DNA from 3 places in the Phyllobacterium sp. P30BS-XVII genome. Region 3 is predicted to be linked to each of the others. Evidence: riboswitches for the same ligand, from Rfam matches in the RefSeq annotation. Region 3 holds a riboswitch; each other region holds the start of a gene.

Region 1 (5,588 bases), on a different contig from region 3:
TAAGACGGTGGTGTTTTAACATTATAAATCTGCAGTGTGGTTCGTGGTTCGACAAGCTCACCATGAGGGAGAGTGAGGATGCAATGCTAATCGCAGAGATTGCAGAGTAAAACTCCCTGCAACCTCACCCTCTCCGTCATCCTCGGGCTTGACCCGAGGACCACGGTTAAGGAGATTGAACGAACTTGGATGCTCGCAGCTTTTAAATTGTGGGTCCTCGGGTCATCCTCGGGTTAAACCCGAGGACTGAGGATGACGGAATTGGGTGTGACGGGGGAAGCCAAGTTCTGCAATCTCTGCGATTAGCATTGCATCCACCCAAGCCCCTCATGGTGAGCTTGTCGAACAACGAACCACGCCACACACAATGTTCATGCAACGCAGAAATCTCATACCGGGCTCTGCAACAACTCCCTGATAATACCCCCCACATGCTGAACGGCGCGATCCTCGTCGCGCCTGACATGCCATGCCAGATGCAGCGTAAAGCCCTCGACCGGAATAGGCGGTTCAAACAACGCGAAGCCCATACTATCCGCCGGAACACACAGGCTCGGCGTCATTGCAATCATGTCGGAATTTTCAACCAGCGGCGGGACCATCAGAAAGCTCGGGACGACGATGCCCACCCGCCGCTCGCGGCCAATCTTTGCCAGTTCCTCATCCAGTGGGCTGTACCGATGCCCCTGCCCCGAAACGATCACATGCGGGAATTCCAGCCAGCGGTCGAGTGTAAAATCCTTTGCCGCGGGATGATCTTTGCGCATCATCACCACATAGTGCTCGTGCAGCAAATCCACACGCCGGAACGAAACATCCGTTTTCGGGAAAACCGCCACGGCGAGGTCAACCGCCCCTTTCGCAAGCTTGTCCAGCGAATCCTCAGTGCCATGCCAGGGCTGGATCACCAGATCAATACCGGGCGCTGATCGTGCAAGCCTCTCGCGCAAAGGCCCGATGATCGCCACAGCTGGAAGATCAGCAGTGAGTATGCGCACCGTCTGGTGAATGGTGGCAAGATCAATGTCGGGTGGATCAAGAACGAGCGTAATCTGCGCCAAGAGGTTTTTGATGGGTACGCGCAGCGATTCTGCCTTTGGCGTCAGCCGCATCATCCCCTTGCCGCGTTCCAGCAACGCATCGTCGAACAGATGGCGGCAACGATCGAGCGCGCTTGAGGTGGCGGGCTGCGAGAGGCCAAGCCGGTCAGCCGCACGCGACACATGCGCTTCATCCAGAAGCGCATCGAGCACCACGAGCAGGTTCAAATCGACAGATCGCAAATTCATGCGCTGAATACTAGCACATTTATTTTATTGAAATGAAGAATACCCAAACGGCAATAATCAGGCCTCGATTTCCACATTGCCAAGCGGCTTCGTGCAGCAGGCAAGCACAAACCCCTCGTCGATTTCCTCATCGAGAATACCGCCATTGTGATCCATCTCGGATTTGCCCGACAGTTTCATCACCTTGCAGGTGCCGCACAGGCCGGATTCGCAAGCGGCTGCAATGCGTATACCCGCACCACGCGCTGCTTTCAGGATCGTATCACCCGGCATGCAGGGCACTTCCATACCAGACATGGAGAAGGTGATCGTGGCAGCCGATTCCAATGCTTCCGTGGAAATGACATCGAGCATGGGCAATACCGGCTCGGCGGCGGGGCCAAAGCTTTCCTGATGATAATGCGCCATATCGAAGCCATTGGCCTCAAGCATGGTACGCACATCCCGCATGAAACCTTCCGGGCCACAGCAGAAAATTGTCCGATCCTTGAAGTCAGGCGAAAGCAGCGGCAGTTTGGGCGCCTCAAGCCTGCCGCGAATGCCGGTCCAAAGCTGCCCCATCTCGTGTTCCTTGATCAGAAACGACAGTTTCAGATTGGGCATGCAGTTGGTGAGATATTCCAGTTCCCGGCGGAAAATAATATCGCTGGGGCGGCGGGCGCAGGTAACGAAGCTGATATCGCTCTGCGGCGCGCAATCATGCATCCAGCGGGTCATCGACATCATCGGCGTAATGCCAGATCCCGCCGAGATGAACAGATATTTTTCGCCCGGATGCTTGCGCATGGAAAAATCGCCGAGCGGCCCGAATGCCTTCAGCCGGACACCCGGCGTCAGGTGATCCAGCATCCAGCGGGTGCCGATACTGCCTTCCTGCGCTTTGACCGTCACAGCAATAGTGAATGGCCGTGACGGGCTGGATGACAGCGTATAGGTACGCAAAACAGCTTCGGGCTGGGTCGGCAGTTCGAAGGTCATGAACTGGCCCGGCTCATAGCGGAACCAGTTCTGATTGTCGGAACGGAATGTGAAAGTCTTCACATTCGGCGCTTCCTCAATGATCGACAGGCACTCCAATAAATGCAGCCGATCATTCCACGGCTGCATCTGGTCGAGGTGCGGGTAAGACTGAGGAACGCCCATATTCATTTTTACCTATGCTACCTTGCTGAGCCGCGTATCACCGCCGGTGAGACGCTCTTCCATGAACCTGCAATACCATTCGAGGAACTGCAGTACGCCGCCTTCATGTTCGGTCGAATAGGGACCGGGTTCATAGGCGGGCGAGCGGATGCCGAAAGCGTTTTCCTCGACAATACGGCGGTCCTGATCATTGGTTTCCGTCCACACATGCGTCAGTTCTTCGAGGTTATAGTCTACGCCCTCGACGGCATCCTTATGTACCAGCCACTTGGTTGTAACCTGTGTTTCATCCGGGCCAAGCGGCAGCACACGGAACGAAATGGCATGGTCGCCAAGAATGTGGTTCCAGGTGGTCGGATAATGGAACAGCAACAGCGAACCGATCCGCTTCTCATTGACAATATCGCTGAGCTGCTTACCGACGGCGCGGCGACCGGTCATCGTATAGCTTTCCGAATCCCGCAGCAGCGGAACACGGGTGGCGCGATACTGACCATCATCGGACATGCGGAAAGTGCTTGGGAGGCCCGCAGCTTCACAACGCTGCCAATGTTCAGCAATTTCTGGATCGTCACCGGCGCCCTGTACACCGGTGACACTCGGCGCTTCCGGGAAAGTCTTGCACAGTTCAGGATGGTTGGCGACGCAGTGATAGCACTCGCGATTGTTTTCCCAGACCAGCTTCCAGTTGCCCTTCTCCACAATGGTGCTCTGATAGGCAACCTTTGTGTCGATGAGCTTATGCGGTGCAAGATAAGGCTCGATCAGTGCGCGGGTTGCGCTGAAATCAGTCGGGTTCTGCGCAAGACAGATGAAGATGTAACCACCAACGCTTTCGCAATGCACAGGCTTGAGGCTGTGCTGGCTGGGGTCGAAATCATCGCCCATCTGGCGCGCGAAAAGCAGGCGGCCGTCAAGCTCATAGGTCCACTGGTGATAGGGGCAGACGAGCTTTGCCGATGTGCCGCGCTCAGCCGCACAGACGCGCGAACCGCGATGGCGGCAGGAATTGTGGAAAGCACGAATCTGGCCCTGACGGTCACGCACGATGACCACAGGATAGTCGCCCACCTGCACGGTGAAGAAATTGCCGGGCTTGGTGACTTCGCAATCATGGCCGATGAACAGCCAGTCACGATAAAAAATATTTTCCATATCCAGACGGTAATAGTCCGGATCGGAATAGAAGGCCTGTTCGAGGCCGTAGCCGGGTTTCCGGTTTTTCAGGTTCCGGAGCAGTTCGTTGCGCATATCCATGTCGTGTCCTCGCCTCAATGTTGCGAAAGAACTGACTGGTGGTGACGGAGGAAGAACGCCTACACGGTCAGCACAAGCCGATGCCCGCATAAAATCATGCTCCTTGATCGCCCACCGCGATCAGTCGGTTTCAGTCCCGAGGCTGGTTTCCGGGCTCTGGAGTTGCCATCTCGGCTGTCACGACGCCTTCCCGGGTTGTGGCCCAGTGGCTGTTATGCCGTGTTTCACTCCACTACCGTTGCGGGGGCAGCGCCGGGTTTCCGACCGGCTTCCCAATTCTCCGCTTCCCTAGAAAAAAGCGGCACCTCAAGTGCCCCGATAAAAGCATTCGGCATAAAAAAAGAATAGGTGCGGAAACGACATCCCATTTACGTAAGACGACACTGTACACTATGTCGCAGAATGGCCAGCAGGTGCCCCTAATTCAGCCGAGAACAACAAGCTCTTCAAAGTGGTTCATATCGACGAAACTGCAAAAAGCCGGCGGATTAAGCGCAATAATGGGCGCATCGCGTTGAATGGTAGCAAGGCAATCATCGAGAAGCGCCTGCCATGCGCCAAGCCGTTCATCGGGAAAACGTTCGATCACATAGGCCAGTGTAATATGGAAAACATAGGTGTCGTGATCAGGATGCCGATACCCGAACGGAACGGCCAATGCGTCGCGCCAGGCCCGCAGGATTTGCTCGTCATATTCGCTCGCACCGGCAACCGTAAGTCCCGCAGGTGTGACATCGATCACTTTGACATTAAACGGCCCACACCCTTCAAAATCCTGCAGACGATCCACATAAAGCTGGGTCATATCGTCAATACTGGTCTCAAGCGCAACATCATCTGGCCAAAAGGATGCCCGGCGGCGATATTCGATGATACCCTGAAACAGGGTCATGTGCAGGCTGGAGATGGGTGTGAATGCCAATTGCCCGGCATCCGGCATAGCCAGCATCCGCTCGCGCACCGCAATAACAGCCGCCTCAGACTCAGAACCTTTCACCAGATGGCAGACCACCGTATTGCCCGGCTCAAGCTGAAACTCGCCCTTGGTGTTATAGCGCCTGCCGAGATGAACGGGCGGCTCCGGGTGAAGGCTGGCGGCAAAGCGGGCAAGTGAAGGCTTGATCAGGTCGAGCATGGAAACCCCGTGACGAGTAAATGAGAGTGTCACATGCCAATGGGACTCACTGGCACGCAAATGATCCCTCCGCCATAGGACAGCTCTTTGTCAGGCAGATGAAGCCCGCCTATGGCCGGTAAAGATATTCCTCGATCGAAGCCTGTTTCATTTCAATCGAGAAACCCGGCAGTGATGGCGGCATATAGGCCGCGTCCTGAATGTTGCAGGGATCGATGAAATGCTCATGCAGATGGTCGACATATTCGATCACCCGGCCCTCTTTCGTGCCCGACACAGCAATATAGTCGATCATCGACAGATGCTGCACGTATTCACAAAGACCCACGCCGCCAGCATGCGGCCAGACGGGCAGCTCGTACTTCGCGGCAATCAGTAATACGGCAAGCACTTCATTCAGTCCGCCCATGCGGCACGAATCGATCTGCACCACATCAATAGCGCCTTCAGCGATGAACTGCTTGAACATGATGCGGTTCTGGCACATCTCGCCCGTGGCAACCTTCACTGGCTTGATCGCCTGCCGGATCTTGCGATGCCCAGCCACATCGTCAGGGCTGGTCGGCTCTTCGATGAAGAATGGCTTGACGAAGGCAAGCTTGTTGACCCAATCGATGGCTTCGTTGACTTCCCATACCTGATTGGCATCGATCATCAGGATACGATCCGGCCCGATCACCTCGCGCGCAATGGTCAGACGGCGAATATCGTCCTCAAGATCGCGGCCAACTTTCATCTTGATGTGGTTGAAGCCTGAATCAACA
Region 2 (5,588 bases), on a different contig from region 3:
GCCCATGACATGCCATGGTTCGAGCGCCTGACGTATCTCCAGCTTGACGCCTTCATTCTCGATTTCCCCGCAGAAGGGAAAGCGGAATTCCAGCTGCGCTTCGAACCATTCCGGGCGGAAATCAAAGCCGTTCTCGCGCAGATCAGCGAGCACATCGAGAAAGTCCTGCCAGACAAAGGCGGGTAGCATGAAACGATCATGCAATGACGTGCCCCAGCGCACGAAACTGCCCTGTATCGGATTGTTCCAGAACCGGGCGATCAGCGCGCGGATCAGCAATTGCTGGGCAAGGCTCATACGCGCATTGGGCGGCATTTCAAAGCCACGGAACTCGACCAGACCGAGCCGCCCGGTGGGGCCATCGGGCGAAAACAGCTTGTCGATACAAATCTCAGAACGATGGGTATTGCCGGTGACATCCACCAGGAGGTTGCGGAAGAGCCGATCGACCAGCCATGGCAAAGGCGGCGTGCCTTCACCCGGTCGCGGCACCTGTGCCAGGGCGATCTCAAGTTCATACAGGCTGTCATGCCGCGCCTCGTCAAAGCGCGGGGCCTGACTGGTCGGACCGATGAACAGGCCTGAAAACATGTAGGACAGCGATGGATGGCGCTGCCAATGCAGAACAAGGCTTTTCAAAAGATCGGGACGGCGCAGAAACGGGCTGTTATTGGGCGTTTCGCCGCCAACAACCACATGGTTGCCGCCGCCGGTGCCGGTATGGCGACCGTCGATCATGAATTTGTCAGCGCCCAGTCGGGTCTGGCGGGCTTCCTCGTAGATCGCGGTGGTTGTCTCCACGCAGTCGCGCCAGTTGGCTGCGGGGTGGATATTGACCTCGATCACTCCGGGATCAGGCGCAACGCGGATGACATTGATGCGATGATCCTGCGGCGGGCTGTAACCTTCAATATGCACAGGCAGGCCAAGCCTGTGCGCGGCAGCTTCGGCAGCGGCGACCAGTTCCAGATAATCTTCAAGTGCCTCAACCGGCGGCATGAAGACGCTCAGGCGTCCATCGCGCGGCTCAACCGATATGGCCGTGCGCACTGCGCCGCCGATTTCGCCCAGTTCCTGCTCCACCCGCTCCTGTTGATTGCCTTCAGCCGCTGTGAAAGACGCAACGGTCAGTGGATGTTCAGGCGCGCGTTGCGTGGCGCGTGGTGCCGGGTCAGGCAGAGAACCGCGCTCGACTGACGGGTCAACCGGAACGATATATGGAAAATCCGACGGCGGCACATGCGGCAACGCACCGAGAGGCAGGCGGTAGCCCACGGGCGAATCCCCCGGCACGAGAAACAGCTTACCGCGACGCGTCGTCCATTTTTCACTGCGCCAGCGCGGCCCGGAAGCAAGGCTGTTCCAGCGCTGCACCGGCAGCACAAAACCGCTTGGCTCGGTGAGCCCACGTTCAAAAACCCGGGCAATACGGCTGCGCTCTTCGGGGTCTTTCAGCTTGGAATTGGAGGGGTCGACATTATCAGGCAGATTGCCTTCCTTGACGATCCATTCGGCCGGGTCTTCATAGGCGGGGGCCACCATCTCCTGTTCAACGCCAAGCTCATCCGCCAGCGCCAGCAGAAGCTTTCCGGCATCATCAGGCTTCACATCTGCCGTGCTGTTCTCAGGCGCGATCAGGTCAGGATTGACCCAGATCGGCTTACCATCCTTGCGCCAGTAGAGTGAGAACGTCCAACGCGGTAGGCTTTCGCCGGGATACCATTTGCCCTGCCCGTAATGCAGGAAGCCACCGGGCGCAAAACGCTCGCGCAGCCGCCGGATCAGTTTGTCGGCCTTTTCCCGCTTGGTGGGGCCGACGGCATCAGTGTTCCATTCGCCTGACTCAAAATCATCTATGGAGACGAATGTCGGTTCGCCGCCCATGGTCAGCCGCACATCGCGTTCTTTGAGGATGGCATCCACCTGTTCGCCAAGGGCATCGAGCGCATTCCATGATTCATCCGAAAACGGCTTGGTGATGCGCGGATGTTCGGAAACCCTGTCAACCCGCATATCAAAGCCGAATTCGACATTGGCAAACTCCGCCATACCGGAAATCGGCGCGGCGTTGCGGTAATGCGGGGTGGCGGCCAGCGGCACATGGCTTTCACCGGTCAGAAGCCCCGATGTCGGATCAAGGCCGATCCAGCCGGCACCGGGCAGATAGACCTCGCACCAGGCATGCAGATCGGTAAAATCCTTGTCTGTCCCGGCAGGGCCATCAATGGCAACGAGATCAGGCTTCAACTGGATGAGATAGCCCGAAACAAAGCGCGCAGCGAGCCCGAGATTGCGCAGGACCTGCACCAGCAGCCAGCTTGAATCGCGGCACGACCCAGAGCGCAGGCCAAGCGTCGCCTCCGGCTCCTGCACACCGGTTTCCATGCGGATGACATAGCCGATTTCCCGCTGGATGCGCGCATTGAGATCGACGACGAAATTCACCGTATTGGTCGGACTGCGATCAATCGTTGCGAGGAAGTTCGAAACCAGCGGCCCCACTGGTTCCGGCTTCATATAGATCGACAGGTCATCGCTGATTTCCTGCGGATAGTTGAACGGCCACGTCTCCGCGACCGGCTCCACAAAGAAATCGAAGGGATTATAGACGGTCATATCAGCGATGAGATCGACCTCGATCTTCAATTCCGTCACCGGTTCAGGGAAAACGAAGCGGGCAAGGAAATTGCCGTAGGGGTCCTGCTGCAGATTGACGAAATGATTGGCCGGACTGACCTTCAGGGAATGGCTGAGAACTTTCGTTCGCGAATGGGGCGCTGGCTGGAGCCGGATGATTTGCGGCCCGAGCATGATGGGCCGGTCATACTTGTAGTGCGTCAGGTGATAGACTGCTGCGTGAATTGCCATGTCGCCTCAAAAGCTACGATTCCACAAATACTCCAAGCACTCTACCGAGTTGTCAGCCAATTGAAATCTTTCATTTGCCAAAAATTTTGGCAGCGTCAAAAATTGCCGCATAAACGTGCTTGCAACGGCGGGGCTGGCCGCATAGCATCCGCGCCGATGGTTTCTCCGGCAAGACAACGCCGGGGATGAAAAGGGAACACGGTGAGGCGTACCCAAAAGGGACCGAGACCGTGGCTGCCCCCGCAACTGTAAGCGGTGAGCGATGCCTGACATGCCACTGGTTGAAAGACCGGGAAGGCAAGGCAAAGCTGAGACCCGCGAGCCAGGAGACCTGCCATCTCAATTGAAATTCGAACCGGACGGGGTGTGCCGGGAGCGATGCGATGTCTCTCCCGCATTGTCGCGATGGTGCATTGGCTGCGTTCCCCCAACCCCTGTCTTTGAGGCAATGGACAGGCATGAGCAGGCCGAACCACCAGATTATCGTCTGCACCCTGTGCAAGGCTTCCGACGGCGCACGACCGGGGCAGGACCTTGTCGACAGGCTTGCAGCGGAACTTAATGGCGATCCCGCCTATGAGGTACGCGGTGTCGGCTGCATGGCGGGCTGCGGACATCCCTGCACCGTGGCATTCCGCGCGCCTGACAAGGCGCAATATCTCTTCGGCGATATCTGCCCCGACGCCAACTTTGCCGACCTTATCGATTTTGCCCGGATGTATCAGCGCCTCGATGACGGCTGGTCCCAGGCGTCGCAGCGCCCGCCTGGCCTTTACGACAAGACACTCGCGCGAATTCCTGCACATCTATGACACGGCAGGCATTGACCAATGTTATAACGTTACTATACGAGAACAGTGTGCCTGATATGGCACGACAGAGTTTACCGATTTGGGACCCAGCACCATGTGTTTTGCCTGCAGTCACGGACATCATCAGCCCATGAACAACATCGTCATGCGCGCCGACGACGTGACATTTCGCACCTCCGGCCAGACGCTCGTCGACGAAACCTCGCTCGATATTGAGCAAGGTTCGCGGCTCGCCATTATCGGCCCGAATGGCGCCGGAAAATCCACGCTGCTGCGCATGCTGGCGGGTCTGCTACGGCCCTCCTCCGGCAATGTTTATATCGAAGGCACACCTATTGACCGGTTGAAACCCAGAGAAAGGGCAAGACGCTTCGCCTTTGTCGGCCAGACCGATGCGCCTGACCATCAGTTGCTGGTGGAGGATTATGTCTCGCTTGGCCGTATTCCGCATATGGGCGCTCTGACCAGGGCCGGAGATCGCGATATCGTGGCGGAGGCGCTGCTGCGTGCCAAGGTTGCCCAGTTTTCCCGCCGCCCCATAGGTTCGCTCTCCGGTGGTGAGAGGCAACGCGTGCAACTGGCTCGTGCGATTGCCCAGCAGCCTGATATTCTGTTTCTGGATGAACCCACCAACCACCTCGATCCGAAAGCGCGCAGCGAATTGCTGGCGCTTGTCGCCGGGCTCGACGTGACTGTCATCGCCGTGCTGCACGACCTGCCGCTTGTCGCGCCCTTTGCCACCCATGTTGCTGTCATGCACAGCGCGCAGCTGGTCGCCATTGGCACGCCGGATGAAACACTGACGCCGCGCATTGTCAGCGATGTCTTTGATCTCGACGTATTGCGCCTGCGCCACCCATCGCAGGATCGCGACCTCATGGTGTTCGAAGCACCGGAACCAACAACAACAATACAATCTGCTCAGCTACGGAGAATTTGATGAAAAGAACGTTGCTCGCCCTCGCTTTGTCGGCGCTATCTGCGCCCGCATGGGCGTTTCCTGTTACCGTTGACAGCTGCGGCAAGCCGCTGACCTTTGATGTCGCTCCCAAGCGCGCGGTCATTCAGGACATCAATATGAGCGAAATGGCTTTTGCTCTGCACCTGCAACCCTCCATAGTCGGGGTTTCGGGCATTACAGGCTGGTACAAGCTGGATGACGCTTTCAAAAAGCAGCAGGGTTCCATCCCCGAACTTGCACCCAAATATCCGACGCTGGAAAATCTCGTCGCCGTTGAGCCCGACTTTTTCTTTGCGGGCTGGAATTACGGCATGAAACCCGGTGGCGAAGTCACGCCCGATACGCTTGCGCCACATGGCATCAAGACGCTTGAGCTGACCGAAAGCTGCATTCATCTCGACAAGAACCGGCCAGCCGCCACCATGGACCTGCTCTACGGCGACATGGAAAAGCTGGGCAAGATTTTCGGCAAGGAAGATGACGCAAACAAGCTGGTCAGCGGCTGGAAGACCGAGCTTGCCAGCCTCAAGACCAAGATCGGCGACAAGAGCGGCACCCGCGTGTTCCTCTATGATTCAGGCGAGGACAAGCCGTTCACCGCAGGCAAATTCGCCATTCCGACGGCGATGATCAGCGAAGCCGGTGGCAGCAATATCATGGCCGATCTCGACACAAGCTGGGGCACCACCTCGTGGGAAACCGTGGCCACACGCAATCCTGAGTTCCTCGTGCTCCTCGATTATCAGGATGATGCGGGCTACCAGAAACTGCTCGACTTCCTCAAATCGCATCCGGCGATGAAGGAAACCGACGCGGTGAAGAACAATCGCTTCGTCGCCCTGCGCTATGCGGAACTGACGCCCGGCCCCGCCAATATCGAGGCAATCATCAAGATGACCAAGGCGATGCACCCGGAAGCATTCTGAGTGCTTCCGTCTATCCGTCAG
Region 3 (5,588 bases):
GACGCGAATATCGTCAAAGGAAGATTCCGGCTGAAACTCTTCAACCCGAAATCCAAGCCGCTTGAGAATGTCGACGGTCGCCCTTGTCGTATATGTGCCGCTGAGGATCAGGTCCGGCTTCATCAGGAAAATTTCCTCGGCCTGACCATGGTTGGTTACAAACGACGCCGCCTCTTTGGCCAGCACCGAACCCGTTTCGTCCTTGGCAAGATGCGAGACTGAATAAAGCTGTCCCTCACCCGCCAGAAGCATGGCCAATTGGTCGGTGCAAAGGTTCATGGAGACAACCCGCTTCGGCGCTTCGGCGGCGATTGCAGACGGACAGCCAGACAGTGCGATTGCCGTTGCCAGCCTCGCCACCCCTAGCGCCCATCTGCATTGCCTCAACATAATCAGAAGCTTCCCTTCAACCCGACAAAGGCGGTACGGCCCGGTGTGTTGAAACCAAAAACCTCCTGATAATCTTCATCGACCAGGTTCTCGATCCGCGCATAGGCTTCCATCTTGTCACTGAACTTATAGCTGCCACCAATCGTGACCAGCGTATAGTCCTTGAGCACAACACGCGTGGGGAGAGGCGGTGTAAAAGCCGTATCTTCCATCTTTCCGTTGAAGGTTACTTCGCTGAAGACGCGGGCGCGATCTTCAAGGAATGTGTAGGCGGCATTCAGCGAGCCCGAATGTCTTGGCCGCCTTATTTCGATCTGACCATCGGGGTCTTTTGCATCCGTATAGGTGTAGGTCGCCGTCGTGGTGAAACCACTGGTCAAGTTGAGCGTCGCCGCAACTTCCACACCCTGACGCTTGCTGCGCCCATCCTGATTAACAGGCGTATAGCGGAAATCAGGTGTTGCAATGCTGGTAATCTCATCGGTCAGGTTCTGGCGGAAATAGGTCACGTCAACCACCAGCTGCTCATCGAAAAAGCTCTGCTCGACACCGAAATCCCAGCCAAGGCTCTTTTCCGGTCGCAGGTTTGGATTGCCCTTGTAGGTTGAGGGAATATAGCCGAACTGATCGTAGAATGTCGGATTGGTAACGCCTGTACCAACGGAGCTATGCAGTCTCGTTCCCCAGTCCGGAATTTTCCATGCCGCACCGAAACTATAGGTCGATGCATCCTTGAACCGGTCATTGTCATCGTGGCGCGCGGCGGCGTTCAGATAAAGCTGGTCGAAAAACTCGCCCCTGTATTCCCCGACAAACGAATGCATGGTCCGGTCGTGTTTCTCGAACTGCGACGCGTCAAAATATGGGCTGTTAAAATCCGCCTTGGCAGGCCTCTGCTGGAAAGTCTCGCGCTCACCCTGATACCCCGCCGTAATCTGATGCCTGGCGTCGGCAAAGGCTGGCGTATCGAACTTGTAGGTGGCCTGATAGGAACCATTCAGCCGGTTGCCCTCATTGCCGGAGATATATTCGTCGTGCTTGAGATTGTCGCGCAATGTGTTGGTGTCGCTGATCCGCGCTTTTTGAGTCAGGGCACCATCCAGCGATGTCCAGGTAATGCCGAGCGAGCCCAGCAATTCCTTGGTCGTGGTCTGGTCGTCACCATCAACGACAAGCCCCTGAAACGGTGTGCCATAACCGCCATCGGGATCGAGATCGCTGCGGCGGTTGACGTAACGGAATGTACCATCGACAACCACATCGGGCGTTATATCGACCTTGAACTTGCCATTGATGGAGCCGTTCTTGTCGCCGTCCTTTTCTGAACCGAAATTCGAGATGTTGAAACCCTTGTTCTGGCGATAGGTGCCGGAGAGGGCAAAATCATAATTATCGGCGCCGCCCTGCAGCAGCACATTGCCTAGCCAAGTGCCATCTGTGCCCGCTTCCGAGCGTCCGCTGATCTTGAAACCGTCCCGGGTGCCGCCCTTGGTGATGATGTTGACCACACCGGCCAATGCGTTCGAGCCCCAGAAGGCGCTTTGCGGCCCGCGCAGAATTTCGATGTGATCGACATCTGTAACCGGCAAGCCGCCAAAGTCGAATTCGCCATTGCCGGTTTCGCTGGCTTCAACGCCGTCAATCATGACAAGAAGGTGGTTGGCTTCTGCGCCGCGTACCCTCACCTGTGTCAGGCCGCCATAGGAGCCGCCACGCGAAACGGCAAAGCCCGGCACCTGCCGTAACGCATCGGCAACGTAGCGTGTCTGGTTCTGTACCAGCTGCTCGCCTGTGATAACCGTATAGGCCCGCCCGGATTTTTCCGCATCAATGCGTGACTCGCCAAGATTGATATAAATCGGAGCAAGGACAATCGTCCCGTCTCCGTCGGTTGCCGGTTCCTGCGCAATGGCGACCCCGCTCAACAGACCAATGATTGCCCCTGCAAATCCCGTTTGCCTTAACATGATGCCCCCACAGCATGGGAAACGGCTGGCGTTTCCCCGATTACGTCTGAACCGCGGGCTGGATGGGCAGCAAGGGGATTGTAACAATCAACCTGCAATCGCTCCGGCACACGGCAACACTTTTTCAAATGTCACCGCGACGAGCGACCGCGCCTGAACACACCCCGTGTTCGAGCTGGGTGACCGGAACGGGCAGGTCTCCTGACTTCCGGATCACTGCATGTCCCCCGCCTTCCCAATCACGCAAAAGCGCTTTCAGTGGCACTATGGAGGACCGCTCACCGGTTACAGTTGCGGGGGCAGCCACGGATTAGGCCCCTTCTTGGGTCATCCTCACCGTGTTCCCTTTTCATCCGCTTTTGATCGCGGAACCAATTCCATATTCTGGATAGCAACCTCGTCTTGAACGGTCAACAATCACAGGGGGCCTAAATTGTTGACATTGCCCCTTCCACGAAAGAGAAAAATTTAATCTATAAAAATGCCTGAATCTGTACACACGATCTGCGAACATTTCGGCCTTAGCCAAATTCTTCCAATATATTGCTCACAAAAGGTATTTTCGCCGCGATCGAGGGTTATGCAGCGTCTGCTAATTTGCTGATCTGCCTTGCAAAATCAGCCATTGCATATTAATCGCTGCCGATTACATAAGGTTTGCTGGCATTACCAGGCGCGCATTTTCGCCGATGAACCAGTTGAATGATGCCAGTTGAATAATGAATGGAGCAACGCCCGGCTCGTTCATTTGTTGATATCAGTATCGAACGAGAGAACCCGGGATGACTGCATTTTCGCCAGTAGCTGCAACAGCGGCAACCGTTCTTGAGCCAGACGACGTTTCGGCGCCGGTTGCCTTTCCTATTCCTGATAATGTGTATGCGGAAACAGTGACCGAGGTTCGCCATTATACCGACCGCCTGTTCCGCTTCCGCATCACCCGTCCCGCGAGCTTCCGGTTCCGTTCGGGCGAGTTTGTCATGATCGGCCTGCCCAATGCGGAAAAGCCTGTTTATCGCGCCTATTCCATCGCCAGCCCATCTTGGGATGAGGAAATCGAGTTCTTTTCGATCAAGGTTGAAAATGGCCCGCTGACCGAGCATCTGCAGAAGATCAAACGCGGCGATACGGTCCTTCTGCGCAAGAAGTCGACGGGCACGCTCGTTCTCGATGCACTGCTGCCGGGAAAGCGCCTCTATATGCTGTCGACAGGAACAGGTGTTGCACCCTTCGCCAGCCTGATCCGTGACCCTGAGACCTATGAGAAGTTCGAAGAAGTCATTCTGGTGCAGACCTGCCGCGACGTCGCCGAACTCAAATACATCACCGAAATGGTGGAAGGCATCAAGGATGATCCGCTGATCGGCGAATTTGCCGCCGACAGCCTGCGGCTCTACACCACGACCACGCGCGAAAATTTTACCCATATGGGCCGCGTTACCGATCTGATGACAAGCGGCAAGCTGTTCAGTGATCTCGGCCTGCCGCCGCTCAATCCGGAAACCGATCGCGGCATGATCTGTGGTTCGATGCACATGATCCACGATACGAAGGCTATTCTGGAATCCTTTGGTCTCGAAGAAGGCGCGAACAACAAGCCGTCGACCTATGTCGTGGAGCGGGCCTTCGTCGGCTAAACCGTTCCCCTATATCCAGATTTGAATCATGTGCCCGGTCTTCACAGACCGGGCATTTTTGTTTTGAGCATTTTTGTCACCGATTTGTGACACCGGGCCTCTTCTAAAAGATGAGTCCACATGCTATATGTATCGTTGTTATAAGCATCCTTACGAGTTTTAAAGCCCCACATCATGGATAACATGCCCACTCTTGGCTTTCTGCTGCATGAGGTTGCGCGGTTGTTGCGCAAACGATTTGAACAGCGTGCAAAGCACATTGGCCTGACCCGCTCCCAGTGGCAGACCCTTGCATACCTCGCAAAGAACGAGGGCATCCATCAGGCTGGATTGGCCGAAATTCTCGAGATAGAGCCGATCACGCTGGTGCGTATTCTGGACAAGCTGCAGGAACGCAACCTGATCGAACGGCGCCGGCATCCCACTGACCGCCGGATATGGCTGCTTTATCTGCGTGACGAAGCGCGGCCACATGTCGATGACATGCGCGTTATCGGCGAAATCACCCGTTCCGAGGCGCTGGCCAATGTGCCCGCCGAAGACCGGGAGCATCTGCTTCGAACTCTAACCCTTATGAAGTCCAATTTGATCGATGCCTGTCAGACACCGGTCGATGACAGGAAGAAACACCATGGCTGACGGCTCACCAACCTCCCGCATTCCCGCCAATTCTGACGAGGCTGTTCTCGAAAAGACCGACGCAAACAGCGAGGCGCCTGTTGCAGCGCGCGTCAACGAGCCCGTGCCCTTGCCGGATATCACCCCGCCCAAGACACGCCGCAACCGCACACGGCAGATTCTCTTCACCGCTCTTCCCATCGCCCTTATCGTCGGCGGCTATTTCTACGTCACGGGCGGACAGGTCATGTCCACGGATAATGCCTATGTACAGGCGGATATGGTCGGCGTATCGACCGATATCTCCGGCCTTGTCAGCTCGGTTGACGTGCATGACAACGAAATCGTCAAGCAGGGCCAGATTCTGTTCCGCATCAATCCGGATGTTTACCGCATCGCCCTTGAAGGCGCTCAGGCACAGCTAGGCACGGTGCGCAACCAGATCCTCAACCTGCAGGCAAGCTACAAACAGACCTTGGCCGAGATTGCGCAGGCGGAGTCAGATATTCCTTTTTATCAGAAGACCCTGCAACGGCAGGCGGATTTGACCAACACAGCCGCCGTGTCCAAGGCAACCTATGATCAGGCCAAGCATGATCTGGATGCCGCACAGCAGAAGGTCGATGTCGCCAAGGCGCAGGCCGCAACCACATTGGCCCAATTGGGTAACGACGTTGACCAGCCGGTTGAGCAGAACCCATCCTATCTGGCCGCGAAAGCCACAGTTGATAAAGCCCAGCATGATTTTGATGCAACCACTGTGCGCGCGCCGTTTGATGGTGTCGTGACCAATGTCAGCGCGCTGCAGGTTGGCGCCTATCTTCAGGCATCGCAGGCGGGCTTCAGCCTCGTTTCGACAACCCATATGTGGGTCGCTGCCAGCCCCAAGGAAACTGAACTCACCTATGTGAAGCCCGGCCAGCCAGTGACCGTGACTGTCGATACCTATCCCGGTGTTGAATGGAAAGGCACGGTC

Evidence for each region. Region 3 has a riboswitch for cobalamin ahead of FHW17_RS21515 (TonB-dependent receptor). Riboswitches for the same ligand answer to the same signal wherever they lie in the genome.
Region 1: it holds a riboswitch for cobalamin, as region 3 does, so the genes downstream of both, FHW17_RS06565 (aromatic ring-hydroxylating dioxygenase subunit alpha) here and FHW17_RS21515 (TonB-dependent receptor) in region 3, are expected to answer to the same signal.
Region 2: it holds a riboswitch for cobalamin, as region 3 does, so the genes downstream of both, FHW17_RS11300 (DUF1636 family protein) here and FHW17_RS21515 (TonB-dependent receptor) in region 3, are expected to answer to the same signal.

Annotation. Positions count from the first base shown of each region.
Region 1 is NZ_JACGXO010000002.1:125,980-131,567, reverse strand. It holds gene purU (formyltetrahydrofolate deformylase) at 1-19, shown strand, start outside; gene FHW17_RS06575 (LysR family transcriptional regulator) at 390-1,289, opposite strand; gene FHW17_RS06570 (hybrid-cluster NAD(P)-dependent oxidoreductase) at 1,347-2,438, opposite strand; gene FHW17_RS06565 (aromatic ring-hydroxylating dioxygenase subunit alpha) at 2,445-3,689, opposite strand; cobalamin riboswitch at 3,812-4,013, opposite strand; gene FHW17_RS06560 (DUF1868 domain-containing protein) at 4,114-4,824, opposite strand; gene FHW17_RS06555 (L-fuconate dehydratase) at 4,934-5,588, opposite strand, start outside.
Region 2 is NZ_JACGXO010000003.1:423,565-429,152, forward strand. It holds gene FHW17_RS11295 (transglutaminase family protein) at 1-2,868, opposite strand, end outside; cobalamin riboswitch at 3,009-3,222, shown strand; gene FHW17_RS11300 (DUF1636 family protein) at 3,327-3,680, shown strand; gene FHW17_RS11305 (ABC transporter ATP-binding protein) at 3,811-4,620, shown strand; gene FHW17_RS11310 (ABC transporter substrate-binding protein) at 4,620-5,567, shown strand.
Region 3 is NZ_JACGXO010000009.1:92,026-97,613, forward strand. It holds gene FHW17_RS21510 (ABC transporter substrate-binding protein) at 1-360, opposite strand, end outside; gene FHW17_RS21515 (TonB-dependent receptor) at 393-2,357, opposite strand; cobalamin riboswitch at 2,531-2,748, opposite strand; gene FHW17_RS21520 (ferredoxin--NADP reductase) at 3,140-3,994, shown strand; gene FHW17_RS21525 (MarR family transcriptional regulator) at 4,169-4,633, shown strand; gene FHW17_RS21530 (HlyD family secretion protein) at 4,626-5,588, shown strand, end outside.